Regions from separate parts of the Pantoea alfalfae genome, predicted to be linked through region 2. Evidence: riboswitches for the same ligand, from Rfam matches in the RefSeq annotation. Region 2 holds a riboswitch; each other region holds the start of a gene.
The links. Region 2 has a riboswitch for thiamine pyrophosphate ahead of K6R05_RS19520 (FAD-dependent oxidoreductase). Riboswitches for the same ligand answer to the same signal wherever they lie in the genome.

Region 1 (7,888 bases), on a different replicon from region 2:
ATATACCTACACGGTGATCCCGGCACTGGTGATGACCTGGATTCTGTCGCACATCGAGCGCGGCGTGGACCGTATTACCCCGGCCGTTACCAAAAACTTTCTGAAACCGATGTTGATTGTGCTGATTGCTGCCCCTATCGCGATTGTGCTGATTGGCCCGATTGGCATCTGGATCGGCAGCGGCATCTCTGCGCTGGTTTACACCGTGCATGGCTATCTTGGCTGGCTTTCCGTCGCGATTATGGGTGCCATCTGGCCGCTGCTGGTGATGACCGGGATGCATCGTGTGTTCACACCGACCATCATCCAGACCATTGCTGAAACCGGCAAAGAGGGCATGGTGATGCCGTCAGAAATTGGTGCCAATCTCTCGCTGGGCGGATCGTCGCTGGCAGTGGCGTTCCGCACCAAAAACCGCGAACTGCGTCAGACGGCACTGGCAGCAGCAGCGTCTGCCATCATTGCCGGCATTTCTGAACCGGCGCTGTATGGTGTGGCGGTTCGTCTGAAACGTCCGCTGATCGCCTGTCTGATCAGCGGTTTTATCTGCGGCGCGGTCGCGGGCATTGGCGGGCTGGCCAGCCACTCAATGGCCTCACCGGGTCTTTTCACCAGCGTTCAGTTTTTTGACCCCAGCAATCCCATCAGTATCGTCTGGGTCGGTGCGGTTATGGTGTTGTCGGTGGTGCTGTCGTTTGTGCTGACGCTGCTGTTAGGGTTTGAAGATATTCCTGAAGCGGAAACTGAAACGAAATCCGAATCCGCTACCGCCGCGCATCCCGCGCCGCTTACCGAACGCACCAACGCGATTAATAGCCACTAAAGGAAAGGGTCATTCTGACCCGGAAAAGAGGATTGCATGTCTGATTCAAGGTTCCCGCAAGGATTTTTATGGGGCGGCGCGTTAGCCGCCAATCAGAGTGAAGGCGGTTTTCGTGAGGGCGGAAAGGGCGCAACCACCGTCGATATGATCCCGCATGGCCCACACCGACTGGCGGTCAAACTGGGTCTGGAAAAGCGCTTTACGCTGCGGGATGATGAATTTTATCCCAGCCATGATGCCATTGATTTCTATCATCGCTATCCGGAAGATATTGCGCTGATGGCGGAAATGGGATTCAGCGTATTTCGTACGTCAATTGCCTGGAGCCGCCTCTATCCAAACGGTGATGAACTGACGCCCAATCCAGAAGGCATCGCTTTTTACCGTGCCGTCTTTGAGGAGTGCCGGAAATATAATATCGAACCGCTGGTTACGCTCTGTCATTTCGATGTGCCGATGCATCTGGTGACCGAATATGGCTCATGGCGCAATCGCAAAATGGTCGACTTCTTTGCCCGCTATGCCCGCAGCTGTTTCGAGGCGTTTGATGGCCTGGTGAAATACTGGCTAACCTTTAACGAGATCAATATCCTGCTGCACAGCCCGTTTTCCGGTGCGGGTCTGGTGTTCGAACCGGGTGAGAATAAGGAGCAGGTGAAGTATCAGGCGGCGCATCACGAACTGGTTGCCAGCGCGCTGGTTACGCGGATCGCGCATGAAGTGAATCCAGCAAATCAGATCGGCTGTATGCTGGCAGGCGGCAACTTTTATCCGTGGTCCAGTAAACCAGAGGATGTCTGGGCGGCGCTGGAGAAGGATCGTGAAAACCTGTTCTTCATTGATGTGCAGGCACGCGGTGCCTATCCGGCTTACGCCGCCCGCGTGTTCCGGGAAAAAGGCGTTACGCTTGAGATCGCTGATGGCGATGCCGATATCCTGAAAAATAGCGTCGACTTTGTCTCGTTCAGTTATTACGCCTCTCGCTGCGCCTCGGCGGAAATGAACGAACAGAACAGCAGCGCAGCCAATGTGGTGAAATCCCTGACCAATCCCCATGTGCCACGCAGTGAGTGGGGCTGGGGCATCGATCCACTGGGCTTACGCATTACTATGAATATGATGTATGACCGTTACCAGAAGCCACTTTTCCTGGTAGAGAATGGCCTGGGGGCGCGCGATGAAATCGACGCGAATGGCGAGATCAATGATGATTATCGTATCAGCTATCTGCGTGAACACATCCGCGCCATGGGCGATGCCATTGAAGATGGCGTGCCGGTGATGGGTTACACCAGCTGGGGCTGCATCGATCTGGTTGCCGCCTCAACCGGTGAAATGAGCAAGCGCTACGGTTTCGTCTACGTTGACCGCGACGACCTGGGTAACGGCACGCTGGCGCGCACGCGCAAAAAGTCTTTCTGGTGGTATAAGAAAGTGATTGCCAGCAACGGGGCCAATCTTGAGTGACATTGTCACTGAATAACGCGTACTGGTGTCGTTGTACTCCAGCAATAAATATCGTATAACGAATGTCTCCGAGGGGTGTCCTGTCATGGGCTGAGATGGCGCAAGCCGAACCCTTTGAACCTGATCTGGGTCATGCCAGCGAAGGGACGGGTCGGCAGATGTTCTGCCTCATCTCCTGCTTCATCCCCTGTTCCAGACCTTATGCCCGGATCTCCCCTGTTACTGGAGATCCTATGTCACATCCGCTTTTCGAAACCGGTTTTTATGGTCGTCTGCGCCAGCAGGCGGGCACGCAATGGCACGATTATGTCAGGCACAATTTTGTGCAGCAGCTCGGTCAGGGTACGCTGCCACCCGCCGCTTTCCGCCACTATCTCACCCAGGATTATCTGTTCCTGCTGCACTTCGCCCGTGCGTGGGGCCTGTTGATCAGTAAGCTCTCTGAACCGGCTGCGTTACGCAGCGCGACGGCATCGCTGAACGCCATTATCAGCGAACTGCCGCTGCATCTGGCTTACTGCCAGCAATGGGGCATCAGCGAAGAGGCGGTGGCGAGCGAACCTGAGGCAATGGAAACAATCAATTATACCCGCTACGTGCTGGACGTGGGTCACACCGGAGATGCGCTGGCGCTGATGACGGCGCTGATGCCCTGCGTCGCCGGTTATGCGGAAATCGGCCTGAGGCTGCTGGACAATCCTGCGACCTGCTTTGAGGGGAATCCTTACGCGGCATGGATTGAGAATTACGGCGATGAGTCCTACCTGACGGGCGTCGGTTCCTCACTGTTGCTGTTTGAAACTTTGGCTCAGCAGCGCGCCGGTGAACAACGTATTAACTCACTGTCGGAGATTTTTACGACCGCAACCCGGCTGGAAGCGGCGTTCTGGCAGATGGGTCTTAATCATGCTGACGGTCTGCGGGGCAGCTCATGAAGCCGCTGAACGATGCCGTGCCGCCGGGTATTTCCGTTCGCCAGCTCTGCCTGACGCTGGATCAGCAGCCATTGTTCAGCGAGCTTAATCTGGAGATCGCGGGTGGTGCATTTACCGCTTTGCTGGGTGCCAGCGGCGTAGGTAAAAGCAGCCTGATGCGAGTGATTGCCGGTCTGACGCCGCCCACTTCGGGACAAATTAAGGGCAGCGATGGTCTGCCGCTGGCCGGGCGCATCGCCTGGATGGGGCAACAGGATTTGCTCTATCCCTGGCTGACGGTGGAACAGAACGTCTGCCTCGCCAGCCGCTTGAAAGGTGAGAAAGCCGATCGTGATCTGGTGCAGCATCTGCTGGCGCGGGTTGGCCTGAGCCACTGTGCCCGTGCGCGACCTGCGACACTTTCGGGCGGTATGCGTCAGCGGGTAGCGCTGGCGCGTACCCTCTATACCCGTCAGCCCATTGTACTGATGGATGAGCCCTTCTCGGCGCTGGATGCACTGACCCGGACACAGATTCAGACTCTGGCGGCAGAAGTGCTGGCCGGACATACCGTGCTGCTGATCACTCATGATGCCGCGGAAGCCTGTCGCCTCGGTCATCACCTGCTGGTAATGGGTTCAGCAGGCATTGAAACCTGCCCGCCACTCCAGGGCCAGCCACCACGGGCAGCAGACGATACCAGCGTGATCCAGAGTCAGGCCACCTTGCTGAAACAGCTAAGCAGGCTGGGCGGATGAGATTACGTTTCGCCGCGCTTCGCCGTGGAGTCATGCTCTCTGCCGGATTGATTACGCTGTGGTGGCTCGCCACACTCACTTCCGTTCCGGCCTTTCTGCTGCCCTCGCCCGCTGCGGTTGCTACCGCACTGTGGGACAACGCTGGCTATCTCGGCCATCACAGCCTGATCACCCTGACTGAAATCCTCATCGGTATGGCGCTCGGCGTGCTGCTGGGCGCGGTGCTGGCACTGGGCATGACCTTTTCGCCGTGGTTACAGCGCTGGATGATGCCGCTGGTGATCACCAGCCAGGCGATTCCGGTATTTGCCCTGGCACCGCTATTGGTGCTCTGGTTTGGCTTTGGCATGAGCGCCAAAGTCGCGATAGCGGTACTGGTGATCTTCTTTCCTGTTACCTCAGCTTTTTTTGATGGCCTGCGTCGCGTCACGCCTGGCTATCTCGATCTGGCTCGCACGATGGGCGCTTCACACATAGCACAACTGCGTCATGTCCGGCTGTTAGCCGCACTGCCCGCCCTGGGTTCGGGCTTACGGATGGCAGCGGCCGTCGCGCCGATCGGTGCCATCATTGGTGAATGGGTCGGATCGGCTGAAGGGCTGGGCTACGTGATGCTGAATGCCAACGCCCGGATGCAGAGCGACCTCTGTTTCGCTGCCCTGTTTATTCTGGTGCTGATGACGCTGACTCTCTGGCTTATCATCGACCTTCTGCTTCGCCGCCTGATTACCTGGATTCCCGAGCCACACTGACGACCCTACTGATGAGACAACCTATGACTAAAATGCCCCTGTTTGTCCTGCTGTTCAGCGCCTCCTTAGCCTCGCAGGTTCAGGCGATGGAAAAACTGACGCTGGTGCTCGACTGGTATATCAACCCCGACCATGCACCCATTATGGTGGCTCAGCAAACCGGTGCGTTTGCGGCAGAGGGTCTGGAGGTTAACATTGTGCCGCCTTCCGACCCTGCGCTGCCGCCGCGTCTGGTCGCCGCTAAGCAGGCGGACTTAGCGATAACGTATCAGACGCAGCTGCATTTTTTCGCCGACCAGGGCCTGCCGCTGATGCGTGTGGGCACGCTGATTAATACGCCACTGAATACGCTGATGACGCTGGACAAAACGGTGAAAAAACCAGCGGATTTGAAAGGAAAACGTATCGGTTATTCCGTCAGCGGCATTGAAGAAGCAACGCTGGCGACCATGCTGAGCCATGACGGCATTAAGGCCGATCAGGTAAAGCGGGTTAACGTCAATTTTCAGCTCACCAGCGCCCTGATGACCGGGCAGGTTGATGCGGTGATAGGTGGCTATCGCAATATCGAAGCTCTGGAGATGAAACTTGCTGGCAAAGATCCGGTGGTGTTAAACGTCGAGGATTACGGCGTGCCGGCCTATGATGAGCTGATTATCGTTGCTAACCGTGATGAGGCGCATGCAGAAAAAATTAAAAAGTTTCTGCGGGCACTGAAAAAGGGGAATGCACAGTTGCAGGCTCACCCTGAAGAGAGCTGGCAGGCATTTGCACAGGCGCATCCTGAGCTGAATACACCGCTAAACCATCAGGCATGGCAGGCTACGCTGCCGCTGTTCGCCGCCGATCCGGCAAAACTGGATCGCGCACGCTATCAGACTTATGAGCAGTTTTTGTTTGATAATAAGCTGATTAAACACATCACTCCGGTTGAGCGTTACGCTATCGGCAGTGAGTGATAAGCGCGCCCGCAGCGAGTGCTGCGGGCGGGTTGACTAGCGTGACTTCTGATAAAGCCAGTGTTCAATGTCGCTGGCTGGCAGCGGTTTTGAAAAGAAGTAGCCCTGAATCTGATCGCAGCCGTAGGTTTTCAGCAGTCCCAGCGTAGCTTCTGCTTCCACACCCTCGGCCAGCACGGTGTAATTCAGCTCTTTCAGCATTTGGATAATGCATCTGACGATGATTTTAGATGCGTCGTCTTCGCCCATACGCGAGATCAGCGATCGGTCGATCTTAATCACATCCAGCGGGATATCCTGCAGGTAGCTGATATTGCTGTAGCCGGTGCCGAAATCATCCAGAGAGACCATAAAGCCGTGCGACTTCAGCGCTTCCAGCCCTTTGATCGCCACATCACTTTTGGTGATCAGCTCATTCTCAAGACACTCAATACCCATAATCGAGTTAGGTAACTGCGCTGCCGCTAATTTCGCCACCAGCTGATCGGCAAAATCGGGCCTGGCAAAGTCGCGTTCACTGACGTTGATCGAGACCGGAATCAGGTCGTACTCGCGATTCCAGCGCGCCAACTGCTCAACAGCGTGATCGATAACCCAGTTGGTCAGATCGGAGATCAGGTTGGTTTTACCGGCTAACGGAATAAATTCTGATGGGAAAAGCTCACCCCGCTCAGGGTGATTCCAGCGGATCAGGGCCTCCAGCCCGACCGTTTTACCGGTTTTGAGACACACTTTAGGCTGCCAGGCGAGATACAACTCTTCATCTTTATTCAGCGCCTGAGCCAGATCATTCATGATCAAAAAGTCTTCGGTGCGCCGCGAGTCGTAACTCTCATCAAACGACATCGCACTGATGTTCTCATCAATCGCTTCATGTAGCGCGCTAACGGCCTGACGTACCGTTTCGTTGGCATCCATCTGTCCCGGTACAAACTCTGTTTCGCCGGTAAAGACATCCAGATCGAGCGTGATATTTTCCGCCAGATCGGCCCGCATGCCTTTGAACAGATCGCTTATGTTATGCGCTGAATAACGGCCTGAGTAGGGCTGAACAAGGGCGAAACGGCCTGGGGCGAAAGTATAGAGCGTCTCATTCTCCGGAAGATTGAGCCGGTGTGCCACATCCTGCGCCATCTGCCTGAGCAATTTCTCCATCGGCGCAATACCCACCGCACGGGAAAGCTCATAGGCACGAATGATGTCGAGGCAGTCGATAAGAATCAGGCGAAAGCGGCTCTGCGGTGCGACAAGGGTAAGTTGCTGAATATCACGAATCAGGCGTGGGCGATTCGGCAGGTGCGTAATGACGTCGGCAAAACCCGCGTTGTTCCAGGCATCCAGAAAAGAGGTGACCAGCGTAGCCAGTGAGCGCAGCGTGGCGAGTTTCTCATCCGTAAAGGGATGTGGCTGGGTATCGGTGACGCAGAGCGTGCCCAGCACCGCACCGTCGAGGTTCTGCAGCGAGACACCGGCATAGAAACGAATATGCGGATCGCCTTTCACAAACGGGTGCGTGACAAAGCGCTCATCCAGTAAGGTGTCAACCACCACCAGATGTCCCTCACCATCAACGACGTGGCGGCAAAGAGATTCATCACGGGTCGATTGTTTAAGATCGAAGTTCCGTGACGCTCTTATGTATTGATTATTATCGTCAATAATCGAAATGAAGCTGCCTGAAATACCCAGCACCTGACTGGCGAGATTCACGAATCTCTCCAGCACCTTATCCCGGGTTTCATCCGGCGACAAAAGTGCCTTAATTGCACTCAGGCGTTTTACGTCGCTGCCGTTTTGCTCGTTATGCACTGAAACCTCTCCTTTGCAGGCGCAAAAATCGAAAATAATTTAGCTTAATAATGCTCAATTAGCGCCCAATTATCAGATAAATAGCGGCTCAATCTGACAGTACTTTCACAGTGAAACAGTGTCGCACGATATCTGATTGCTGTCGAAATCATTTAACGCACTTACTTCATACGCGCAACCTGTGGCGACTCCGTTCGGAAGCCCAGACCAATCAGACGACCCAGCACAAAACGCAGAAACGGCAGGCGTTGGATAATCGCGGGAACCTTGCTGCTTCCCGCAGGTTTTCTTCTGGCTTTATTACGGCTCATCTTGATCTGCAAAAACTGCGTGGCAACGGTAGGGAACTGACGGCGCTTCTGCACTTTTTCCAGGTCGCGCAGCTGCAGTTCTCCCCGCTTCAGAG
Region 2 (7,888 bases):
ATATTTAAGCATCTCCAGGCTTACGGACTCTCTGCTGATGCCGAGACCCCCTATTCGCGGTGTGGATGAATAACACCTGCGAATATAACGCAGCAGTGCCACGGTCACTTTTACATCCAGAAGAATCAATCCCGTGGCATGAGCAAATCGTTCCTCAATGCATTTTGTATAATTTCCCTCCATCACCCATTTTTCCTGACTCACTGCATCCGCATGCAAATGGCGAAATGCTTCCGGCGCTCTGGGAATCCATTGACTACCTGGAAGATGGTGAAGTTGATCAAGATGAACAACAGGTAAATTCGTTTTGCGGAAAATAGCCTCTGCTAAGGTGGATTTACCGCTGTTTGAAGGACCCATAATACAAATACGTGGTCCCAGCGCCTCTAAAGCCAGTGCACTATTCATAATATGTCCTTTGAATTTGCCTTGTCTGAAAGGAATAACGGCCTGCTGACATGATGCTTTTCTATGCATTTCGCAAGTTTTTAATCTTATATGGAATGTGTTGACCTGCAGGAGGCGCAAATAAGGGTTTCTGAAGGCATTATGAATTAAAGTCATGTCAAAGCGAACCTGATGATCTGATTTTCAAAGAAGTCACCCGCCTTACGGGTTGTATTTGTCACGGTAAAGGTTTGTTACATCCTGCCGATTAATTACTCAATTAATCAAACCGTAGAGGGCATTATGGTGTTAATCAATGGACTTACAGACGGCGTGGCAAATAGCTATGCTACTTCCGGCGCAATCAAACCATCTTCAGGCGTCAATACCGAGTCAATTACCGGAAAAACGCTTCCTGACGCTGTAGTTAACATCTCTCAGGCGGCAAGAGACCGCCTGATGCAGGTCGTAGCTGATCCTGTCTCAGCTGAACAGCAGGATATAAATCTGAAAGGTCTGCTGACAAGTCGATCCGCTAATCAGGGACCCACGTTTAACCTCGGCTATGCGCTTTTCAATGATCCCTATACTAACTGGGATGCAAGGACATTCCGGCCCCTGGTGGACATGACGACAGATAACACCCAGGCCAGTATGGATGAGTTTGCGGGCGCACTTCATCAGGTGCTCGCTGAAGGTCAGGTGGGACAAAATCAGTACGATAACAGCGATACCTCTGAAGCGATGGCAATAACGTTAACGCAGGTGAAATTGCACAAACTTATTGAGAAATATGTTCCGGAGGACAAGTGGGAGCAGGCGACGGGCATTGTTGATGAGATGATCGACGGTAAAGTGGCATTACGCGAAGAGCGCACGCTGCTGGGAGCACAGCAGAGGCTGGATATTGCGCATCAATATGGCACCCGCGAAATCGTGGCGGCTGCGCGTGATTATCTCAACCAGGTAAAGAGCGGCACCGCGCGGCCACAGAATGAACGGGCCAGGATGTTCGAAGCGACAAAATCGGGCAGTGACATGAACGCCATTTTCAGTGCGTTTGCTGATGTGATTCGTTCCACACCGAATCCGGGCAACAAATCGCAACCCTCAATCGATGACGCACTTAAACAGCTGGAGGTTTGTCGCCAGCAGTGGCAGGCGTTCGCTGATAAATACATAGCTTAAAAGGTGATGAACCTGCGGCTGGCGGCTCTTTCGTGACAATAAAGCCATCCTGAGCGTCGCGTCGGCAGGATTGCTACGATGAGGCTGTTTAGTATGATGAGACACTCTGATAAACCCGACTAAAACAAAAAGCACTGATTACACATTTACAAATTTAAATGTGTAAATATAATGGCGCCTCTTACACATCAGAGGACCTTTTGTTATGCCGTCACTTTTTACCCCCCTGAACCTGGGCGATCTCACGCTTCGTAACCGCATTGTATTGCCGCCGCTGACGCGTTGTCGCAGTGAACAGCCGGGCAATATTCCCGGCGAGTTGATGGTGGAGTATTACCGCCAGCGTGCCAGCGCGGGACTGATGATCACCGAAGGCACCCAGATTGAACCTCGCGGGCAGGGCTATGCATGGACGCCGGGGATCCACAGCGACGCTCAGATCGCTGGCTGGAAAAAGGTGACAGAGGCGGTACATCAGGAAGGCGCAACGATTTTCTGTCAGCTCTGGCATGTTGGTCGCGTCTCTCACAATGAACTTCAGCCCGGTAAACAGGCACCGGTTGCCCCTTCAGCCATCGCGGCTGATAACGTCCGGATATTTATTGAAACCGGACCTGGTGCCGGGATACTGACCGCACCCAGCGAACCACGGGTACTGACCAACGCGGAAGTAAAAGAGATCGTGGCGCTTTACCGACGCGCAGCGGAAAATGCAAAAGAGGCGGGTTTTGACGGTGTGGAACTGCATTCCGCCAACGGTTATCTGATTAACCAGTTTATTTCGGAGCACACCAACTTCCGTACGGATGAATATGGCGGTTCAGCAGAGAATCGTCTGCGTTTTCTGCGTGAAGTGGTTGAGGCGGTCAGCTCGGTATTTGGCAGCCACCGTGTTGGCGTGCGGTTTGCGCCGCTGTTTTCGAGTACCGACGAAGAGCGCGTCTATCTTGGCCTGGTTGAAAGCGATCCCCACGCAACCTACATCCGCGCCGCTCAGCTTCTGAATGAGCTGGAAGTTGGTTATCTCTCTATTGCCGAAGCGGACTGGGATAATAGCCCGGATATGCCAGAGTGTTTCCGGGTTGCACTGAGGGAAGCATTCCGATCGCCGATCATCTATTCCGGTCGCTACACGGCGGAAAAAGCAAAGCGTATGCTGGATAACGGCTGGGGCGACCTGGCGGGTTTTGGCCGCTCGTTTATCGCGAATCCCGATTTGCCTGCGCGCATTAAATCGGGCTATCCGCTGAATGAGGTCGACAACGCCTCCCTGTATGGCGGCACTGAGAAAGGCTATACTGACTATCCTGTTTTTCAATCCTGATCTTATGTGAGGCGGCATGTCCCCCGAAAATGCCCTGAAGTTACTGTCCAACCCGACCAGAGTGGCAGTACTGAAGTGGCTTAAAAATCCTGACGAAGCGTTTGCGGGCTATTCGCAGCTCTATCCCTTCGCTCAGTATGGCGTCTGTGCCACCCTCATCCAGGACAAGGCGGGCTTATCACAGCCCGCTACCTCGTTATGTCTGAAAGCCCTGCACAATGCGGGACTGGTCGAAGCCAGCAAAGTCGGGAAATGGACCTACTATCGCCGCGCTGAATTGCGTATTCGTGAAATAACCGACGTGGTGACACAATCGCTGCAGGCGCTTTAGAGCACCTGCCGTTTAACACATCTCTCTTTTCTCATATGCGAATGCATAGCCTTTGCACTCACAGTAAACGCCTGCACATATCCTCCGAATTTCTGGCGCGTCTTCACGCATGCGGCTTGACGAAGCTGCCCGCTTAACTTACAACTAAAGCCGTCAGGGGAGTCTCGCCAGAGAGACTGAGAGGCTAATAGCGCAGTGCGCGGCTTAGCGACCCTTAGAACCTGACCCAGTTGATACTGGCGTAGGAAGACGGGTATCGCATCCGATACTTGCCGCAGGGGCGCGTTCGCGACGTCTCTGCCTTTTCCCTCCGTATCACGGGTCTTCGTTAACTGATAACGAGGCCAAAGTGAACTATCTCATCCTGAACCCCTTTCTTCCTCTCCGGTGGACACCATGAGCCGCTGGTCGGTGCTCGGCAGCGGCGTCGCCGGGCTGTGCGTCGCCACACTGCTCAGGGAGCGGGGAGAATCCGTCGAAATTATTACGCAGCAGGACTGTCGTGCCGCCTCGCACTGGGCGGGCGGTATGCTTGCGCCCTGGTGCGAAGCGGAAAGCGCGCCGCCGCAGGTGATCGAATGGGGCCAGCATGCGGCGGCCTGGTGGGCGCAACGCGTTGTTGGCGTTGAGCAGCAGGGCACGCTGGTGGTTGCGCCGCCGCGAGACAGTCGCGAACTGACGCGCTTCGCCAGCATGACGGAGCAGCATCGGTGGGTTGCGCCCGGTGACATCGAACCGGCGCTGGAAAATCGTTTCGCCCGTGGCCTGTTTTTTGCCGCAGAGGCGCATCTTGATCCGCGTCGCGCACTACAGCAACTGCGCGACACACTGCAGGACGCTGGCGTACCGTTTCACAGCGGTAAATCCGGTGGCAAAATTATCGACTGCCGCGGCATTCACGCTCTTGATCATCAGGCCGCCCTGCGCGCCGTGCGGGGCGAAATGCTGATCCTGCAATCAACCGACGTACAGCTCTCCCGTCCGGTCCGTCTGCTGCATCCGCGCTTTCCCTGCTATCTGGTGCCGCGTGCCGGAGGCCACTTCATGCTCGGAGCCACCATGGTCGAAAGTCACGACAGCAGCCCGATCAGCGGCAGGGCGATGATGGAGTTGCTGAGCGCGGCTTACAGCCTGCATCCGGCGCTGGCTGAAGCGCGCATCGTGGAGAGTGGCACCGGTCTGCGTCCCGCCTACCGTCAGAACCTGCCGGAAGTCCGCTATGAAAATGGCCGCTTCTCGTTAAACGGGCTGTACCGCCACGGCTTTTTACTGGCCCCGATCATGGCTGAAAAACTCATGCTGCAACTCACTCAGGAGATGACTCATGCGAGTTCAACTTAATGGACGCATGATTGAAACCAGCGCAATCACGCTGGCGGAACTTATGGCGGAGCAGCAGATTGACCCGCGCACCGTCGCCACTGCGCTGAACGGTGAGTTTGTGCCGCGCAGCCGTTATGCCAGCCAGCAGCTTGAGCCGGGCAGCCAGCTGGAAATCCTGTCACCGATGCAGGGAGGTTAACCATGTTCTATCAATTTGCCCCGCAATCACGCTTTCTGCTCGGCACCGCCGGCTATCCGTCACCGGACATTCTGCATCAGGCGATCGATGCATCCGGTGCGGAGATCATTACCGTCAGTCTGCGTCGTGAAGGCAGCGAAGGCGGTGCCTTTCGCACGCTGTTGCAGCAGCTCAATAAACGGATTCTGCCGAATACCGCAGGCTGCCACACGGTGAAAGAGGCGGTGACGACGGCGCAGATGGCGCGTGAACTGTTCGACACGCCCTGGATTAAGCTGGAAGTGATTGGTCATGCCGACACGCTGCAGCCAGATCCCTTTGCGTTGGTTGAAGCGGCCCGAATCCTCTGTGCTGATGGCTTTCAGGTCTTTCCCTACACTACCGAAGATCTGATCGTTGGCGAGAAACTGCTGGAAGCGGGTTGTGAAGTGCTGATGCCCTGGGGGGCGCCGATTGGTTCCGGCCAGGGGCTGCGCAATATAGAGGGACTACGCGCCATGCGTGCGTGGTTTAAAGGTGTGCCGCTGATTATTGATGCGGGCATCGGTGCGCCAGGCCAGGCGGCACAGGCGATGGAAATGGGTTTTGATGGCGTGCTGCTTAACACGGCGGTAGCGAAAGCACGCGATCCGGTGCGCATGGCGGGTGCCTTTGCCGCCGCGATCCACGGCGGGTACGAGGCGTTTCAGGCAGGATTGATGGAGCAACGCGACATGGCGTCAGCTTCTACGCCCATTTTTGGTCTGGCACAGTTCAGTTAAGGAGCAGCGATGACGCGTTATCAGCGACAGGCGATGCTGCCGGAGATTGGTGAAGCGGGGCAACAGCGCCTGAGCGGGGCAAGGGTGCTGGTAGTGGGTGCGGGCGGCCTTAGCGCGACGCTGCTGCCATTGCTGGCCGGAGCGGGCATCGGATTTATTCGTCTTTACGATGGCGATCGGGTCGAGCTGCACAACCTCCACCGGCAGACGCTGTTTGGCGTCGGGGATGTGGGCCAGCCGAAAGCAATCTGTGCTCAGCGCGAGCTGGCGCTGCGTAATCCTGACTGCCACGTTGAGGCACATCCCCAGATATTGAGCGCCAGCCAACTGCCGCAGGCGCTGAAGGGGGTCGATCTGGTGGTGGATGCGGCGGATAACTTCGCCATCACCTATCAACTCTCCGACGCCTGCTCTCCGCGTGGTCTGCCGCTGATCTGCGCCTCGGTGCTGGGTCGCAAAGGCTATGTCGGCGGATTCTGCGGCGGTGCGCCAGGGTATCGTGCGCTCTTTCCTCAACTGCCGATAGCGTCGGGAAACTGCAATACGGCGGGCGTGATGGGGCCTGCGGTAGCGACGCTGGGTGCAATGCAGGCCCAGATGGTGCTGAGTGTGTTATTGAAACTGACGCCGTCGCCGCTCGGCTGCATGATTCACTGCGACTTTGTGGACTGGCACATCAGGCAATTTCGCTTTGATGATGCACCTGAATCCGACGCGCCGGATATCCCGTTTATCGATAAGCTGATGCTCAGTGAGGACGATTGCATTGTGGAACTGCGCAGTCCCGAAGAAGCGCCGGTCAGTGTGGCCGGACGGGTGTTACGGATTTTGCCGCAGCAGATAGCAGCCTGGCAGCCGCCATCCGATCAGCGTGTGGTACTGGTGTGTGCCAGTGGCATGCGTGCAGCTCAGGCGGCTGAGAACCTCGCCGCGCGTGGTGTTACGCGTCTGGCGTTGATGGCGGCAAATACGCTGTAAGGTTCGGGTTTAGATCACCTCGACCAGTTGGAACGTTTCGAAGATCAGCTCCATTTCGCTGTGGAAATAGCCTTCACGTTCGAAATAGCGCTGATGTTCCTGCCGCCAGTGGTCGAGGCTGAGATCGCCTTCGCCCTCCAGCATCGCCATCTCGGGCGTCACGCGATCAAAGCGCGTCAGGAACAGTCCGGTAGTGCGGATCACGCAGACGGGCCGTTTTTCGCCGTTCAGAACAATGGTGTAGCCGCCCGGCTGTGGCAGGACTTCCTGATCCTGCCAGCTCTGTAACGAACCGCAGGTGGCTACCTTTTTTCCGGCAATAATCAGCGTTGCCAGCTCGTTAGCTAATTCCGGGGAATCACCGAATGCATCTGTGAATGCACCCGGATATTTGTCCTGCAGTTGTTCCAGCGTCATCGACATCCGCAAATCCTTAATGAAAGAAGCGCCTGACCGGAATAAATGCAGGCCAGTGTCGCCGTTAAGATAAAGCAGCAGCGGTTTATATGCTGCTAAGCGCGTTACAGCTTACCCGGCCTGCTCATGGGAAAACAGGCTTAATTATCATGATATTGGGTTTTGGTGTGTGCTGGATCGCAAAGGAGAGGCATACTCTGGCGCGGCCAGCCACAGCCGCGCACAAAAACTAACGCATCAGAAAGCTCGCCCAGTGTTCAATGTCGTCACCGCTGCTGATGTCGGGCTGCACCAGACCATTCACCATAAAGGTCGGTGAAACGTGGATACCATTCTGGCGGGCATATTTGCAGTGCCATTTAATCGCGTTCTGCAGATCGGGCTGATCAAACGCGGCGCTGGCATCCACGCCGCTGTACTCCCTGAGGCGGGCCAGAATCTGGTTCGGCGTTGCATCGCGATTCGGGCCGGTACAGTGATCGGTGAACTCAAACTCTTCACGATGATCGGCGACTGCCTGCATTACCTTCTTTGCCGCCTCTTTACTTTCGCTGGCGGCGGCAAGGATGTAACGCACAATCACGCCGGAATAGAGGTGCCACGGCTGTGATTGCAGGCGAATCTTCAGGGTCATCTTCTCTTCACCCACATGCGCCAGTAACGCGTCAAATTTATTGAACGCGCGTACCGAAAAAGGGCAGGTGGGTTCCAGAAAGACTTCAAAGATTGCGGGACCGTGGCCCCAGATCAGGACATCAGCATGCTGACTCATCGAAAACTCCTTTAAGATAAACGGAACGGAAAGTGTCCTTACCCTGGCAAATCCTCATCGCATCAGCCAGTTGAGAATCAGCCGTAATTGTTACAAAAAACAGCAATCAGCGGCTGAGACGCGCGTAACAGGCGACAGCAAGGGCCATTAATCGTTAGAATTGTCGGCTTTGGCATTCTCAACTGCTGGCCCTGCAACGCAGCTATAG
Region 3 (7,888 bases), on a different replicon from region 2:
TACGTGCAGTCTGCGAGCCGGGGGATATCATTGCCGTTGAATCACCGTCGTTTCACGGCATTATGCAAACTCTGCGCGGCTTTGGCATTCGTGCCATCGAGATCCCAACCGATGCAGTCACCGGCATCAGTCTGGAAGCGCTGGAGCTGGCCTTTGATCAATGGCCGATTAAAGCGGTTGTTGTTGTGCCGAACTGCAATAATCCGCTGGGATTTATCATGTCTGAGCCGCGTAAGCGGGCTTTGCTGGTGCTGGCGCAGCGGTTTGACGCGGCAGTGATTGAAGATGATGTCTATGGTGAGTTAGCCTGGGAATATCCGCGTCCGCCTACCATCAAATCGCTGGATCTCGATGGCCGGGTGTTGCTGTGCAGCTCCTTTTCGAAAACGCTGGCGCCAGGTTTACGCGTTGGCTGGGTTGCACCAGGCCGCTATCGTGACCGCGTGCTGCACATGAAATATATTGTCACCGGCTCCACCGCCACACAGCCTCAGCATGCGGTCTCCGAGTTTATCCGTCAGGGCCATTATCAGCCTCATCTGCGCCGGATGCGGCAACTCTATCATCGTAACTATGAAACTTTTAGCTGCTGGGTACGCCACTACTTTCCCTGCGGCATCTGCGTTTCCCGTCCTCAGGGCGGTTTTCTGATGTGGATAGAACTTCCCGAAGCGTTTGATGCGGTTCGTCTTAACCGGGAACTGCGCGAGTCAAAAATTCAGATTGCTGTGGGTTCACTGTTTTCAGCGTCGGGGAAATACCGTAACTGTCTGCGCTTAAACTACGGGCTGCCGATCAACGAGCAGACTGAACAGGCGCTGGCGCGGGTGGGTGCGGCCGTCGAGCGCGCCATGCTCTCGTGCCAGCATGAGACCCAGGCTTCAGCCTCTACGCTCGCATAGCGAAGAGAAGAAGCAGGGCCGGCAAGAGGAGGGATCCGGCCCTGGTCAGATAACCTTAACCTGACGGATGCCACGTTAAAGTTTTGGATCACAGCACGCCAGCGGCAACATGCACCTTTACGCGGCACTTTCCCGGAATAATGCTGGCTTTACCGATTTTGCAGCCGCTATGCGCGACAGGTTCCATAAATGCTTAGTCGCCTGGTCCTGCCAGCGCCAGAAGGGTGCGCGTTGCGGCACGCCAGTCATCTGCCTGAGTAATCGCACTCACCACAGCAATGCTGCCGACGCCGGTGGCCAGCACCTCGGGTGCCCGCGCAATCGAGATACCACCAATCGCCACGGTGGGAATATGCGTCAGCCGTGTCAGATGCCGTTTCAGCTGCTCAATGCCCTGCGGCGAAGAAGGCATCTCTTTGGTCTGCGTCGGGAAAATATGCCCAAGTGCGATGTAAGAGGGCTGGATTGCCAGAGCGCGATCCAGTTCCGCATCGTCATGGGTGGAGAGCCCCAGACGCAATCCTGCCTGATGAATGCGAGCAAGATCGGCGACATCGAGATCCTCCTGACCCAGATGTACGCCATAAGCCTGATGTTTAATCGCCAGCTGCCAGTAGTCATTGATAAACAGGCGGGCGTCGTAGCGTTTACCTAACGCAATCGCCTGAGCAATGGCGGGTTCGGCGACCTCATCAGGCCGATCTTTGATGCGCAACTGCATCGTGCGAACGCCCGTTTCAAGCAGGCGTTCGATCCACTCGGGGCTATCAACCACCGGATAAAGTCCCAGGCGCGGGACGGTAGCGGGAAATGCGGGCATCGTTACTCCTCCTTAATGGCATCGGCGGGGTGATAGAGCTCACCGCCGCGGCTGCGGAAACGATCTGACACCTGCGCCATGCCCACTTCAACCGGCTCGGCACGGGCATCCTGGCGTGCCGCAAACTCGCGCACCTCCTGGGAAATTTTCATCGAGCAGAATTTAGGGCCGCACATTGAGCAGAAATGGGCCACCTTGCCTGACTCCTGCGGCAGGGTTTCATCATGCATTGCCCGCGCCGTATGGGGATCCAGCGCAAGGTTAAACTGATCTTCCCAGCGGAATTCAAAGCGTGCTTTAGACATGGCGTTATCACGGATCTGCGCTCCAGGGTGGCCTTTCGCCAGATCGGCAGCATGCGCTGCGATTTTGTAGGTGATCAATCCCTGCTTCACGTCCTCTTTGTTCGGCAGACCCAGATGCTCTTTGGGCGTGACGTAGCACAGCATGGCACAACCAAACCAGCCAATCATGGCGGCACCGATACCCGAGGTGAAATGGTCGTAGCCGGGCGCGATATCAGTGGTCAGCGGCCCAAGCGTGTAGAAGGGAGCTTCATTGCACAGATCGAGCTGTTCAGTCATATTACGGCGGATCATATGCATCGGCACATGTCCCGGACCTTCAATCATCACCTGAACGTCATACTCCCAGGCAATACGCGTCAGTTCGCCCAGGGTACGCAGTTCGGCAAACTGCGCCTCATCGTTGGCATCCTGAATGGAACCCGGACGCAGACCATCGCCCAGCGACAGGGAGACATCGTAAGCGGCGCAGATTTCACAAATCTCGCGGAAGTGCTCATACAGGAAGCTCTCCTGATGGTGGGACAGGCACCATTTCGCCATGATCGAGCCACCCCGCGAGACAATTCCCGTGAGGCGTTTCGCCGTCATCGGGACATAACGCAGCAGTACGCCCGCGTGAATAGTGAAGTAATCGACGCCCTGTTCCGCCTGCTCCAGCAGCGTGTCCCGGAATATTTCCCAGTTCAGCGCCTCGGCCACGCCATTCACTTTTTCCAGCGCCTGATAGATCGGCACGGTCCCGATGGGCACCGGGCTGTTTCGCAAAATCCATTCTCGCGTTTCATGAATATAGCGACCGGTAGAGAGATCCATCACCGTGTCGGCACCCCAGCGGGTCGACCACACCAGCTTTTCTACTTCTTCCTCGATAGAAGAGGTGACTGCCGAGTTACCGATGTTGGCATTGACCTTGACGAGGAAGTTACGGCCAATGATCATCGGCTCCGATTCAGGATGATTGATATTGGCAGGGATAATGGCGCGTCCGTCAGCGACCTCCTGACGGACAAACTCGGGTGTGATATCGGCGGGCAGATGCGCGCCAAAACTGTGCCCCGGATGCTGTTGCAGCAGCACCTCACTGCGGATTCGCTCACGGCCCATGTTTTCCCGCAGGGCGATGAACTCCATCTCCGGGGTAATCATGCCCTGACGGGCATAGTGCAGTTGCGTGACACGGCGGCCTGCACGGGCGCGTCGCGGTGTTGGCAGGTGATCGAAGCGCAGATGATCCAGCCCCTCGTCAGCCAGTCGCTGCTGGGTATAGCCCGAGCTGTTCTGCTCAAGAAGCTCACTGTCGTCGCGTTCAGCAATCCAGCGTGCGCGCAGCTTTTCCAGACCGCGATGCACATCAATCTGTGCCGCGGGATCGCCATACGCACCTGCCGTATCATAGACCGGCACCGCTTCATTTTGCTCATAGAGAGGCTGTTCTTTGCTGCCGCCGATATGGGTCGGGCTTAGGGTGATTTCACGCATCGGCACGCGAATATCTTCCCGGCTACCGGTAATCCAGACGCGACGGGACTGAGGAAAAGCACTGCCGCTTTGCAGGGAATCGATAAATTCCTGCGCCTGGGTACGCTGTTCACGACGGGACATTTTTGGGTCAGACATAGCAATCTTCCTGTTAAGGGGGAACGATGCTTGTCCGGAGTTCGGAAGGAGTAACCGTATAGACAGCACAGGCATGCTGGCATACAGAGAAGTTTTACTCTTGTTCCCTACGCAGGTTCTAACCTGGTCAGGTTCCGCGGATCCCGAATTAACGGTCTCAGCCCAACTGGGCACTCCGACAAGAAGCGGTTTTTTCGCGGGTGTCTGATAACAGACTCGGGCGTAAAACCTCACATTTCAAAGCTAAAATAAAAAAGGTTCTTTGGAGAGCGCTCCTCAGAACCTGTTCAGCATAAAAGGGCTACAGGATAATCTCAAGCCCTTTGCCATTGTTAACCACTAAGCCGGACGCGCGATTTGGCTGTCATTCGCCACTGGTGGCGTAGCAAGCTGGTTATCCCAGGCCAGCTGAATCAGCTTATCTTCCAGCGTAAAGCGTGATTCCAGCACTTCACCCACTTCGGAGAGAGCCTGCTGGAAGGTCATGCAGTTTTCATCATCAATGGCCTGCTGCAGGTGACCGTCATACAGCTGCATCAGACGCTCAGTGTTTGCCTCCAGCGGAGGGTAGATCTGCGCGGCGGCGATCATCGGGCTGTCGCCACTCATTTCACTGATCACGCGCTCATAGATACTGAAGTGACCGGCAGAAAGATAGTCGACCAGGCCGTGACAGAAGTTGTCGAGTGCCTGCTCATCAAGACGCGTCAGCGCCTCTTTTTTAGGTTTAAGACCGACCAGGTGATAATAGGTCACCAGTAGCTGGCGACGCGCTTCAAGCCACGAATCGACCAGTTCATTACTGCCACCTACGCGTTCAGCCAGGACGTCTAACTGGTTAAGCATATCTAACTCCATGTGAGTTATAGTTGTTTATCTACACACTTAACATCAGGGCTTCAGCGTGCGAGTTGACGCTAAGGATGACGAAATAAATGCAATGCGAAATCTCAAGCGTAGACGCTGGATGGTGGATTGTCAGCCATGAACAAAAACTTTGGTTGCCACAAGGTGATTTACCCCACGGAAACGCCGAAAAATTCGGTTTAACTGGCAGTAAGGCCCGGACCATTGGTGAATGGCAGGGCGAAAAAGTCTGGCTGATTTGTGAGCCGCGTTCCTCCGATATGTTCTCCATGCGACAGCTGATCGATCAGGATGTGGCGCTGTTTCAGCTGGTGGGTCGCGGTGTACAGCTGGCGGAGTTCTACCGCTCTCATCGCTGGTGCGGCTACTGCGGACATGAGATGCACCACAGCAAACATGAATTTGCCTGTCTCTGCAGTCATTGCCGTGAGCGTTACTATCCGCAGATCGCGCCCTGCATCATTGTGGCTATCCGTCGCGGCGATGAAATCCTGCTGGCGAATCATGCCCGCCATCGCAACAAGGTCTACACCGTGCTGGCCGGTTTTGTGGAGGTCGGCGAGACGCTGGAGCAGGCCGTTGCCCGGGAAGTGATGGAAGAGAGCAATATCCGCGTCAAAAACGTCCGTTACGTGACCTCCCAGCCTTGGCCCTTCCCGCAATCGCTGATGACGGCGTTCATGGCGGAGTATGACAGCGGCGATCTGCAACATGACGGTAAAGAGCTGCTGGATGCCGCCTGGTTCCGTTTTGATGCGCTGCCTTTGCTGCCACCGCCAGGCACGGTAGCGCGCCGCCTGATTGAAGATACCGTCGCCCTGTGCCGCGCCGAAGCGTGAAAGTGCTACACTACACGCCTGTTATTGAGAGAGTGTTGAGATGAGTGAACTGAAGAACGATCGTTATTTGCGTGCCCTGTTACGTCAGCCGGTTGATGTCACGCCGGTATGGATGATGCGACAAGCCGGGCGCTATTTGCCGGAGTACAAAGCGACACGCGCCCAGGCGGGTGATTTCATGTCGCTGTGTAAAAACGCCGAGCTGGCCTGTGAAGTGACCCTGCAGCCGCTGCGCCGTTATCCGCTGGATGCCGCCATCCTCTTCAGTGACATCCTGACCATTCCGGATGCGATGGGACTGGGTCTCTACTTTGAAACCGGCGAAGGTCCGCGTTTCTCTAATCCTGTGACCTGCCGCGCTGACGTTGAGCGTTTGCCGGTGCCCGATCCTGAAATGGAGCTGGGCTATGTGATGAATGCGGTCCGCACCATCCGTAAAAACCTGAATGGCGATCTGCCGCTGATTGGCTTCTCAGGCAGTCCGTGGACGCTGGCCACCTACATGGTGGAAGGCGGCAGCAGTAAGGCCTTTACTAAAATTAAGAAGATGATGTATGCCGATCCGGCGACGCTGCACGCGATGCTGGATAAGCTGGCCGACAGCGTCATCCTCTATCTCAACGCTCAGATCCGCGCCGGAGCGCAGTCCGTCATGGTCTTTGATACCTGGGGCGGCGTGCTGACCGGTCGTGACTATCGCGAATTCTCCCTGCACTACATGCACAAGATTGTCGATGGCCTGCTGCGTGAAAACGACGGCCGCCGCGTGCCGGTGACGCTCTTTACCAAAGGCGGCGGACAGTGGCTGGAAGCGATGGCTGCCACCGGTTGTGATGCGCTGGGTCTCGACTGGACCACCGATATTGATGATGCACGCCGCCGCGTAGGCGACAAAGTTGCGCTGCAGGGCAACATGGATCCCTCTATGCTCTATGCGGCACCTGAACGTATCGAGCAGGAGGTGGCCGGTATTCTGGAGCGTTTTGGCTCAGGCACTGGTCATGTCTTTAATCTGGGGCATGGCATTCATCAGGACGTTCCGCCCGAAAATGCCGGTGTCTTTGTTGATGCTGTGCATCGTTTATCGCGTCCCTGGCATCAGGAGTAATTATGGACATTGCCGCACTTCGCGCTGAGCAGTTACAACGCGCCGCTGACGTGGTGCGTGAAGATGACTTTGACGTTCTGCCGCCCCGCTTTATTGGCGGGGCAGACGTTGGGTTTGAGCAGGACGGCACCGTCACGCGGGCGGCGATGGTGATACTGGAATATCCCTCGTTAAAACTGGTGGAGCATCGCATCGCGCGCGTTGAGACCACCATGCCCTATATTCCGGGCTTTCTCTCCTTCCGTGAATATCCGGCGCTGATGGCTGCCTGGCAGATGCTGGAGCAAAAGCCTGATCTGTTGTTTGTGGATGGACACGGTATTTCGCATCCAAGACGGCTGGGCGTCGCATCGCATTTTGGCCTGCTGGTCGATGTGCCCACTATTGGTGTTGCGAAAAGTCGTCTCTGCGGGCGTTTTGACGATCTGGATGCGCAGCCTGGCAGCCGTCAGCCGCTGATCGACAAAGGTGAGCAGATAGGCTGGGTATGGCGCAGCAAGCTGCGTTGTAATCCGCTGTTTGTCGCCACCGGTCATCGTGTCAGCCTGGATACGGCGCTGCAGTGGGTCGAAAACTGTACGCGCGGTTACCGGTTGCCGGAACCTACCCGCTGGGCCGATGCGGTTGCCTCTAACCGAACCGCTTTCCAGCGCTGGCAAAACGCGCTTTAACACTGTTTGTGCTGCGGTTTTGCAGTTACACTGCGGCCAGAGAAACGAATAAGAGCCACCTTTATGTTACAGAACCCCGTTCATCTGCGTCTGGCGAAGCTGGAAAGCTGGCAGCACCTGACTTTTATGGCCTGCCTGTGCGAACGCATGTATCCCAACTATCGCGCATTCTGCGAGCAGACTGAATTTGCCGATCCGGCACTCTATCGCCGGATTCTTGATCTGATCTGGGAAAACCTGACGGTCAAAGATGCGAAGATTAACTTCGACAGCCAGCTGGAAAAACTCGAAGCCGCCATTCCTGATGGCGATGCATTTGAGGTTTACGGCGTTTATCCGGCTATCGATGCCTGTGTGGCATTAAGCGAAGTCGTTCATGCGCAGCTGAGCGGCGAAACGCTTGAGCATGCTATTGAAGTCAGCGAGACCTCAATTACCACCGTCGCTATGCTGGAGATGACCCAGGCTGGACGCGAAATGACCGATGAAGAGCTGCGTGAAAACCCGGCTATCATCGATGAGTGGGACCTCCAGTGGGAGATTTTCCGTCTGCTGGCGGAGTGTGAAGAGCGCGACCTTGAATTGATTAAAGGTCTGCGATCTGACCTGCGTGAAGCGGGAATTAGTAACATCGGTATAAATTTCCAGCAGTAAGGCGATAAAACGTGACTTCAGGCCCGAATTAGCGCGCCTGAAGGCTTCACATTGGCCCCCTGTCTGGTCTACATTTGGGGGGCTGAAAATTGTGGCTATCGG
Region 4 (7,888 bases), on a different replicon from region 2:
CTCAACCGCGGCTAAAAGCGCTGGCGCAGACGCAGTGCGCTGATTAGACTGACACTTTCCCATCGCGCTGGCCCCGGCCAGCCGTAATATGGATATTGCTGCATGTCGATCGCCTATACCATTACTACCAGCGAACCGGTAAATCAGCAGATTTACCGTTATCTGCGCAAAGATATTGTTACCTGCGCAATTCAGCCAGGTTCGCTGCTCTCTGAAAAAGAGGTCTCAGCACGCTTCAACGTCTCACGCCAGCCGGTGCGTGAAGCGTTCATAAAGCTGGCTGAAGCCGGACTGGTACAGGTATTGCCGCAGCGCGGCACCTTCGTGCGCAAAATCTCCGCTAAACGTGTCGCGGATGGCCGGTTTATCCGTGAGGCGGTGGAAGTGTCGGTAGTGCGGCGGGCAGCGGTGGAGATTGACGATCCCGCCCTGATGGCACTGGAACATAATCTGCAGCTGCAGCGCATGGCCGCTGAGCGGCATGACAGCCAGGCTTTCCTCACTCTGGACGATGAGTTTCATCGCCTGATCGCTGAAAGCATTGACTGCAAGCTCGCCTGGGAGACGGTGGAAAACATAAAAGCGGCTATGGACAGGGTGCGGTTTCTGACGCTGAGTGAAGTCTCACCACCGGAGAGGCTGATTGAGCAGCATGAAGAGATTTTTGCCGCGCTGAAGCGCCATGACGCCGATGCCGCCGAAGCGGCGATGCGTCGTCACCTGCAGGAGATGATCTTCTCAATCACCCCGATTGCCGAGCGTAACAGCGCCTGGTTTGAAGCGCCCTGAAACGGAAACTGCCCGCACCGCCTGATTACCAGGTCGATGCGGACCTTCGCCGTCACCACCACTGATGAAAATGGTGCACCGGTCCGATGCCGTTCCCGACCTCCAGCGAATCCGCCTGTAACAGCGCCTGCTGCAACCAGTTTTTCGCTTCCTCAATCGTCTCTGCCCAGTCAGTATGGCGCGGACGTAACGCGGCTAAGGCGGCCGACAGCGTGCAGCCGGTGCCATGGGTATGACGGGTATGCACGCGTGGCGTGCTGAATCGCTGTTCCGCTGAGTGAGTAATCAGCCAGTCCGGACTCTCCGACGCCGCCAGATGACCGCCCTTCATCAGCACGGCCTGACAGCCGAGTGCCAGCAAGGCCCGCCCCTGCTCGCGCATCTCTGCCTCATTGGTGGCGATAGCGCAATCCAGCAACGCCGCCGCTTCCGGCAGATTTGGCGTGATCAGCGACACCTGCGGTAATAACTGCTCCCGTACGCTGGCCACGGCGTCTGGCGAAAGCAGCGCATCACCACTTTTCGCGACCATGACCGTATCCAGCACGACAAACGGGATCTCAGCACGCCTCAGCCGGGCTGCAACCTGTTCCACAATGGCCGTTTCAGACAGCATGCCGATTTTTGCGCTGTCGATACGCACATCATCCAGTACCGAATCGAGCTGGGCGGCAACAAAGTCAGGCGCAATGCGATAAACCGACTGCACGCCCTGGGTGTTTTGTGCCACCAGCGCGGTAATCACACTGGTGCCGTAGGCACCCAGAGCTGAGAAGGTTTTCAGATCGGCCTGGATGCCCGCGCCGCCACTGGGATCGGTACCGGCAATCGTCAGAGCATTAATGCGCTTCATGCTCTACCTCCAGCGTCCAGAGTGCATCAATAAACGCCGTGACAAAGCTGCCGGGTCCGGCTGCCTGCGCCGCTGCCTTTTCACCCGACAGGGCCATTATCTGACAGGCCGCCGCCACGTTCATCAGCCGATCGCCTGGCAGAGCAGTGAATCCCGCCACTACAGCAGAAAGTGCGCAGCCGGTTCCGACCACGCGCGTCATTAACGGGCTTCCACCGGTTATGGCAAGGAGTCGCCGGCCGTCGGTGGCGTAGTCCACTTCACCGGTGACGACCACAAGCGTGCTCCAGGTTTCCGCGAGCTGTTGGGCCGCATTGAGTGCTGCATCCGCCTGATGCAGCGTGTCGACACCGCGCCCGCCGCCGGCCTGTTGTGCCAGCGCCAGAATCTCTGACGCATTTCCCCGAATCACCGCCGGTTGCTGGCTGAGCAGTTGCTGACAGAAGTCGCTGCGCAGCGTCAGCGCGCCGACGGCAACCGGATCGAGTGTCCAGGGGGTGCCCGCCTGATTAGCCGCGATAACGGCAGCCTGCATCGCCTGCTGGCGCTCGCGGGTTAACGTGCCCACGTTAATCAGCAACGCATCGGCAAAGCGGCCGAACTGTGCCGCTTCGTCAGCATCGATCACCATTGCCGGTGAGGCATTGAGCGCGAGTAACACATTGGCAGTGAAGTTCTGGACCACGTCATTGGTCATGCAGTGCACCAGCGGTGACTGACGGCGGAAAGTGTGCAGAACGGGCGCGAAGTGCGCAGCAGAAAGGTGTTGAGATTGATGTGTCATCGTAGCTCCCAACCGGCGAACAAGAAGGCGAATGCGGTCAGGCATCAGACTTCCCTACGCTGGCATTATCCAGATCAGGTAATACGGGTATTTCTCAGCCTTCATTTAAGAAGGGCACCCCGAGTCGTGTTACGGCTTGCAGCATAGGCAAGCCGTACTGTTAAAGCAAGCCTGGAAAATAATCGGAACTGAAACAATTCACATGATCCCGATCAACTCTCAGCAGTACAAAAAAAGGCTTAATGCTGCGGGCTATCGGAATACCTCTTTATAAGTAGAAGTGTTTATTACCCTGATGAGTAATATTTCCCGCAGTGAATCTGGTGACCCCATAATAACTAACCTGCTCGCAGCATTATCGTAAAAAACACGTTATTTCATGGAGTTAAAAAACTTCTGAAGCGGAACTTCATACTATTCAGGACGTATGATGCGATTTTTAGCGCTTATTCCACACCGTCATCGATGGCAGGAGATTAATATTGAACGCAAGGGTGCCGTGGCACCCAATGGCAGACAGTACCTCTCCACCTATCTTTCCGCCCGCTGCACAGGCTGTGGCGAAATTATTCACCGGGTCTATTATCGGGATATCAGTGACAGACAGGCACGCCGCTGGTTAGGTTAGTGTCCGGGCAACGGTCATTCCAGACACAGTTCAAGTTAACAGTTAGTTAGTAATTTGTTAGTCTGGTAACTAATGATCGCCTGACCAGACTCTCTCTATGCCACTGCTGTTTGAAAGCTTAAGCCATCAAATTTATCTGTCAGCCCCGCTGTTTATCCTGATCCTGCTGGGATACTGTCTGACGCGCCTCGGAAAATGGCCCGCCAGCATCAGCGAAGGGATGAACCGCTTTGTATTTAACGTCGCACTGCCCTGCATGCTGTTTCGGGTGATGAGCACCTTCTCGCAAAGTCCGCCGGTGGATGCGCGCCTGTTGCTGGCCTTCTTCGGCAGTTGCCTGCTGGTGTTTATCGTGGGGCGACTGCTGGCAACAAGGCTGTTCAATCTGGATGGCGTAGCGGCGTCGGTTTTTGCGCTGGGCGGCATCTTTTCCAATAACGTGATGCTGGGGATCCCGGTGGCCACAGTACTGCTGGGGCCAGAAGCCCTGCCCCCGGTGGCGCTGGTTCTGGTATTTAACAGCCTGATCCTCTGGACCTTACTCACCGTTTCGGTCGAATGGGCGAAACAGGGCAGCTTCTCGCTGGAAGGCGTGTGGCGCACCCTGATTGGGGTAGTAAAGAATCCACTCATCATCGGCATTCTCAGCGGGACGGCCTGGAGTTTTCTGCAGCGTCCTTTGCCGATGCTGGCCGCAGAACCGTTAAAGATGCTGGCTTCACTGGCCGCGCCCCTGTCGCTGGTGACGCTGGGCATGAGCCTGGCGCATTATCGGGTGCGGGAAGGACTTAAAGAGAGCTATACCCTCTGCCTGCTGAAGCTGGTGCTGCAGCCGATGACGGTATGGGCTATCGCGTGGCTGACCGATTTGCCACCGCTGGAGAGTAAAGTGGTGGTACTGCTGGGATCGATGGCAGTCGGGGTTAACGTCTATCTGATGTCGCAGAAGTTCAATGTCATTACCGGCCCGGCGGCGGCGAGTATGCTGTTTTCAACGGTATTTGCGGCGGTGACGACGCCGATATGGATGATGCTGATGACACTGGCGGGCTATTAACAGGCTAAAAAAAAGCCCCTCAGCAGGCGTGCTGAAGGGCTATTGTCTGGTTAACTAAATGTTATTCAGCCGATTTGGTACGAATCAGATAGTCAAACGCGCTCAGTGAGGCTTTAGCACCTTCACCACTGGCGATGATGATCTGTTTGTACGGCACGGTGGTGCAGTCGCCCGCAGCAAACACGCCCTTCAGGCTGGTTTCGCATTTACCATCGATGATGATCTCACCCATTTTGTTGCGCTCAACCGCGCCTTCCAGCCACGGGGTGTTCGGCAGCAGACCGATCTGAACGAAGATACCGGAGAGCGGCAGCTCGTGGGTGGTCTGCGTCGTACGGTCGATATAGTGCAGGCCGGTCACTTTGGTGCCGTCGCCTTTCACTTCAGTGGTCTGCGCGTTCAGGATCACATCAACGTTCTTCAGGCTGCGCAGCTTATCCTGCAGCACCTGATCGGCGCGCATCTCACCGGCAAACTCCAGCAGCGTAACGTGTTCAACGATACCGGCCAGATCGATGGCCGCTTCCACGCCGGAGTTACCGCCGCCGATCACCGCTGTGCGTTTGCCTTTGAACAGCGGACCATCGCAGTGTGGGCAGTAGGTCACGCCTTTGGTGCGATACTCTTCTTCACCCGGCACGCCCATGTTACGCCAGCGTGCGCCGGTCGCCAGGATGATGCTGCGGGATTTCAATACTGCGCCGGAGGCGGTTTCGATGGCGTGCATTCCGCCCTCTTTCGCTGCCGGGATCAGTTTGATGGCGCTCTGGCTTTCAATGACGTCCACGTTGTAATCATCCACGTGTGCGCGCAGTGAACCGGCCAGTTTTGCCCCTTCGGTTTTCGGTACGGAGATATAGTTTTCGATATCGACCGTGTCAAGCACCTGGCCGCCAAAACGCTCACCCAGCAGGCCGGTACGGATGCCTTTACGTGCTGAGTAGATGGCTGCCGCTGCGCCCGCCGGACCACTGCCGATAATCAGGACTTCATACGCGTCACGCTTGTTCAGCTCTTCTGCCGCACGTTTATCCGCATTGGTATCCACTTTGCTGACGATTTCCGCCAGGCTCATGCGACCCTGACCAAACTCTTTACCATTGAGGTAAACCGCTGGCACGCCCATCACGTTACGTTCCTGAATCTCGTTCTGGAACAGGCCACCGTCGATAGCGGTGTGGCTGATGCGCGGATTAATCACCGCCATAAGGTTCAGCGCCTGTACGACGTCAGGGCAGTTATGGCATGAGAGTGAATAGTAAGTTTCGAAATGGAAGTCACTGTCCAGCGCCGCGATCTGATCCAGCAGGCTCTGTGCTTCTTTCGACGGATGCCCACCGGTCTGTAACAGCGCCAGCACCAGTGAGGTAAATTCGTGACCCAGTGGGGAACCGGCAAAACGCGGGCCGCTGTTCGAACCTGGGTTAGTGATCAGAAATGAGGGCTTACGCACCTGACGATCGTTCTCTTCGCGGAAGCTGACTTTGTCAGACAGGCCGGCGATATCAACCAACAGTTCACGAATCTCGGTTGATTTTGCACCCTCATCCAGGGTGGCGATCAACTCAACAGGTTTGGTTAATTTCTCAAGGTAAGCCTTGAGCTGCGTCTTCAAATTTGTGTCGAGCATAGTGATATCCTGGTCAAAAAATCGGGTGCCGCAGCACCCGATTGGAGAATGGTCGAAAGGGCGAAGCGGAATTAGATTTTGCCAACCAGGTCCAGAGACGGAGCCAGAGTTGCATCACCTTCTTTCCATTTAGCCGGGCACACTTCACCTGGGTGAGAAGCCACGTACTGAGCCGCTTTCACTTTGCGCAGCAGGTCAGAGGCGTCACGGCCAATGCCTTCAGCAGTGATTTCGATGGCCTGGATAACGCCTTCCGGGTCAACGATGAACGTACCGCGGTCAGCCAGACCTTCGTCTTCACGCATGATTTCGAAGTTACGGGTCAGCGCGCCAGTCGGGTCACCAATCATCGCGTACTGAATTTTCGCGATGGTGTCTGAAGAACCGTGCCAGGCTTTGTGGGTAAAGTGGGTGTCGGTAGAAACGGAGTAGATATCTACGCCCAGTTTCTGGAATTCTTCGTAGTGGTCAGCCACGTCGCCCAGTTCGGTCGGGCAGACGAAGGTGAAGTCAGCTGGATAGAAGAAGAACACACTCCATTTACCTTCAACGTCTTTCTCGGTTACGTCGATGAATTCGCCGTTTTTGAATGCTGCGTTTTTGAACGGCTTGATTTTGGTATTGATAATAGACATCTGTGGCCTCCGTTAAAATATGTGATGCAGGTTACATAATTTTCGGGCCAACATCTAATACGCGGTCGTTATCAATCTGATAAACGAAAGCTATCAAACGCTGAAAGCCTGATGCTCTCTGGCCCGGCAGGCAGTGTACAGCGATTTTCGTGACATTTAACCCGCTTTATCTTTTCGCCTGTCTTCGCGAATCACTGCTAGCTTTGTAAGACCGGATTATAAGGGAGCTGACCTGTGGAGATTCGTCCGTTTACGGAAGCCGATCGTCCTTTCCTGCGCACGCTGTTTCTGGCGGCGCGACGACACAACTGGCGCTGGCTTGACGGCAGCGAGTGGCAGCTGGAAGATTTTGATGGCGTGATTCTGGGCGAAACCGTGCTGGTCGCGGAAGCAGAGGGGCAGCGTGTCGGATTTGCCGGGCTGCTGGAGAACGACAACTTCCTGCACAGTCTTTATGTCGATCCTGACTGGCAGGGACGCGGCGTGGGCAGCGCTTTACTGGAAGCAGTCGAAGCGCGCTTTACCTCAACCGGCGCGCTGAAGTGCCTGCAGAAGAACAAAGCGGCACAGGCGTTTTACCTGAAACACGGCTGGAAAATGATTTCACAGGGCGAAGGTGAGCACGGCGGCTACGTGTTGATGCATTACCCGCTGGCCTCACACTATGCCAGCGGGTCGGGTCGGGCTTAAAGCGCGCGGAAGGCGATGTCGCCGGGGATGACTTCGCCCTGCCAGTAAAGCTGAGCCGCAACGCGTCCGGCCAGCTGGCGATAGAGCGCGGTAAATTCGCTGTCGGGACGACGAATCACCGTCGGTTCACCTTCATCAAGATCTTCGCGCAGGTCAATGTGCAGCGGCAGCTGGGCCAGCAGCTGTGTCTGGTAATCCTCCACCAGTTTCTGCGCGCCGCCGGTGCCAAAGATGGGCTCGTGGAAGCCACACTGACTGCAGATATGCAGGCTCATGTTTTCCACCACGCCGAGCACCGGCACATTGACCTTTTCAAACATCACCAGCCCTTTGCGGGCATCAATCAGGGCGATGTCCTGCGGTGTCGTCACCACCAGCGCACCGGTGACCGGCACGTTCTGCGCCAGCGTCAGCTGAATGTCGCCGGTGCCGGGCGGCATATCCAGCACCAGATAATCCAGCTCCGGCCACAGCGTTTCGTTGAGCAGTTGCATCAGCGCTTTGCTGGCCATCGGCCCGCGCCACACCATCGCATTGTCATCCGTGACCAGATAACCAATGGAGTTGGTGGCCAGCCCGTGCGCCATGATCGGTGCCATATGGGTGCCATCCGGCGAGGTTGGCCGTTGATCCTGAGTGCCGAGCATGTTCGGCACAGACGGGCCGTAGATATCGGCGTCCAGAATCCCGACCCGCGCGCCTTCTGCTGCCAGCGCAAGCGCCATGTTTACGGCGGTGCTGGATTTTCCCACGCCGCCTTTGCCGGAGCTGACCGCAATAATGTTTTTGACGCCGTTAACGCCCGGCTGGTTTTTTACCCGC

Region 1: another riboswitch for thiamine pyrophosphate. It lies ahead of K6R05_RS20350 (TenA family protein); the one in region 2 lies ahead of K6R05_RS19520 (FAD-dependent oxidoreductase).
Region 3: another riboswitch for thiamine pyrophosphate. It lies ahead of thiC (phosphomethylpyrimidine synthase ThiC); the one in region 2 lies ahead of K6R05_RS19520 (FAD-dependent oxidoreductase).
Region 4: another riboswitch for thiamine pyrophosphate. It lies ahead of thiM (hydroxyethylthiazole kinase); the one in region 2 lies ahead of K6R05_RS19520 (FAD-dependent oxidoreductase).

Annotation. Positions count from the first base shown of each region.
Region 1 is NZ_CP082295.1:21,122-29,009, reverse strand. It holds gene ascF (PTS cellobiose/arbutin/salicin transporter subunit IIBC) at 1-823, shown strand, start outside; gene K6R05_RS20355 (6-phospho-beta-glucosidase) at 860-2,290, shown strand; TPP riboswitch at 2,352-2,454, shown strand; gene K6R05_RS20350 (TenA family protein) at 2,524-3,225, shown strand; gene K6R05_RS20345 (ABC transporter ATP-binding protein) at 3,222-3,962, shown strand; gene K6R05_RS20340 (ABC transporter permease) at 3,959-4,714, shown strand; gene K6R05_RS20335 (ABC transporter substrate-binding protein) at 4,738-5,673, shown strand; gene K6R05_RS20330 (sensor domain-containing phosphodiesterase) at 5,710-7,482, opposite strand; gene K6R05_RS20325 (FAD-dependent oxidoreductase) at 7,644-7,888, opposite strand, start outside.
Region 2 is NZ_CP082293.1:226,662-234,549, forward strand. It holds gene K6R05_RS22205 (P-loop NTPase family protein) at 1-408, opposite strand, end outside; gene K6R05_RS19505 (hypothetical protein) at 847-1,575, shown strand; gene K6R05_RS19510 (alkene reductase) at 1,781-2,899, shown strand; gene K6R05_RS19515 (ArsR/SmtB family transcription factor) at 2,916-3,230, shown strand; TPP riboswitch at 3,376-3,495, shown strand; gene K6R05_RS19520 (FAD-dependent oxidoreductase) at 3,627-4,571, shown strand; gene thiS (sulfur carrier protein ThiS) at 4,555-4,752, shown strand; gene K6R05_RS19530 (thiazole synthase) at 4,755-5,513, shown strand; gene K6R05_RS19535 (HesA/MoeB/ThiF family protein) at 5,523-6,491, shown strand; gene K6R05_RS19540 (ASCH domain-containing protein) at 6,501-6,914, opposite strand; gene K6R05_RS19545 (DsbA family protein) at 7,138-7,680, opposite strand.
Region 3 is NZ_CP082292.1:3,762,113-3,770,000, reverse strand. It holds gene K6R05_RS17595 (aminotransferase-like domain-containing protein) at 1-902, shown strand, start outside; gene thiE (thiamine phosphate synthase) at 1,096-1,722, opposite strand; gene thiC (phosphomethylpyrimidine synthase ThiC) at 1,725-3,647, opposite strand; TPP riboswitch at 3,735-3,835, opposite strand; gene rsd (sigma D regulator) at 3,987-4,493, opposite strand; gene nudC (NAD(+) diphosphatase) at 4,583-5,353, shown strand; gene hemE (uroporphyrinogen decarboxylase) at 5,394-6,461, shown strand; gene nfi (deoxyribonuclease V) at 6,464-7,132, shown strand; gene K6R05_RS17560 (YjaG family protein) at 7,196-7,786, shown strand.
Region 4 is NZ_CP082292.1:1,383,237-1,391,124, reverse strand. It holds gene K6R05_RS06525 (mannitol dehydrogenase family protein) at 1-15, shown strand, start outside; gene K6R05_RS06520 (GntR family transcriptional regulator) at 103-789, shown strand; gene thiD (bifunctional hydroxymethylpyrimidine kinase/phosphomethylpyrimidine kinase) at 842-1,642, opposite strand; gene thiM (hydroxyethylthiazole kinase) at 1,629-2,426, opposite strand; TPP riboswitch at 2,461-2,558, opposite strand; gene K6R05_RS06505 (hypothetical protein) at 2,857-3,054, shown strand; gene K6R05_RS06500 (AEC family transporter) at 3,152-4,111, shown strand; gene ahpF (alkyl hydroperoxide reductase subunit F) at 4,173-5,741, opposite strand; gene ahpC (alkyl hydroperoxide reductase subunit C) at 5,813-6,376, opposite strand; gene K6R05_RS06485 (GNAT family N-acetyltransferase) at 6,611-7,066, shown strand; gene apbC (iron-sulfur cluster carrier protein ApbC) at 7,063-7,888, opposite strand, start outside.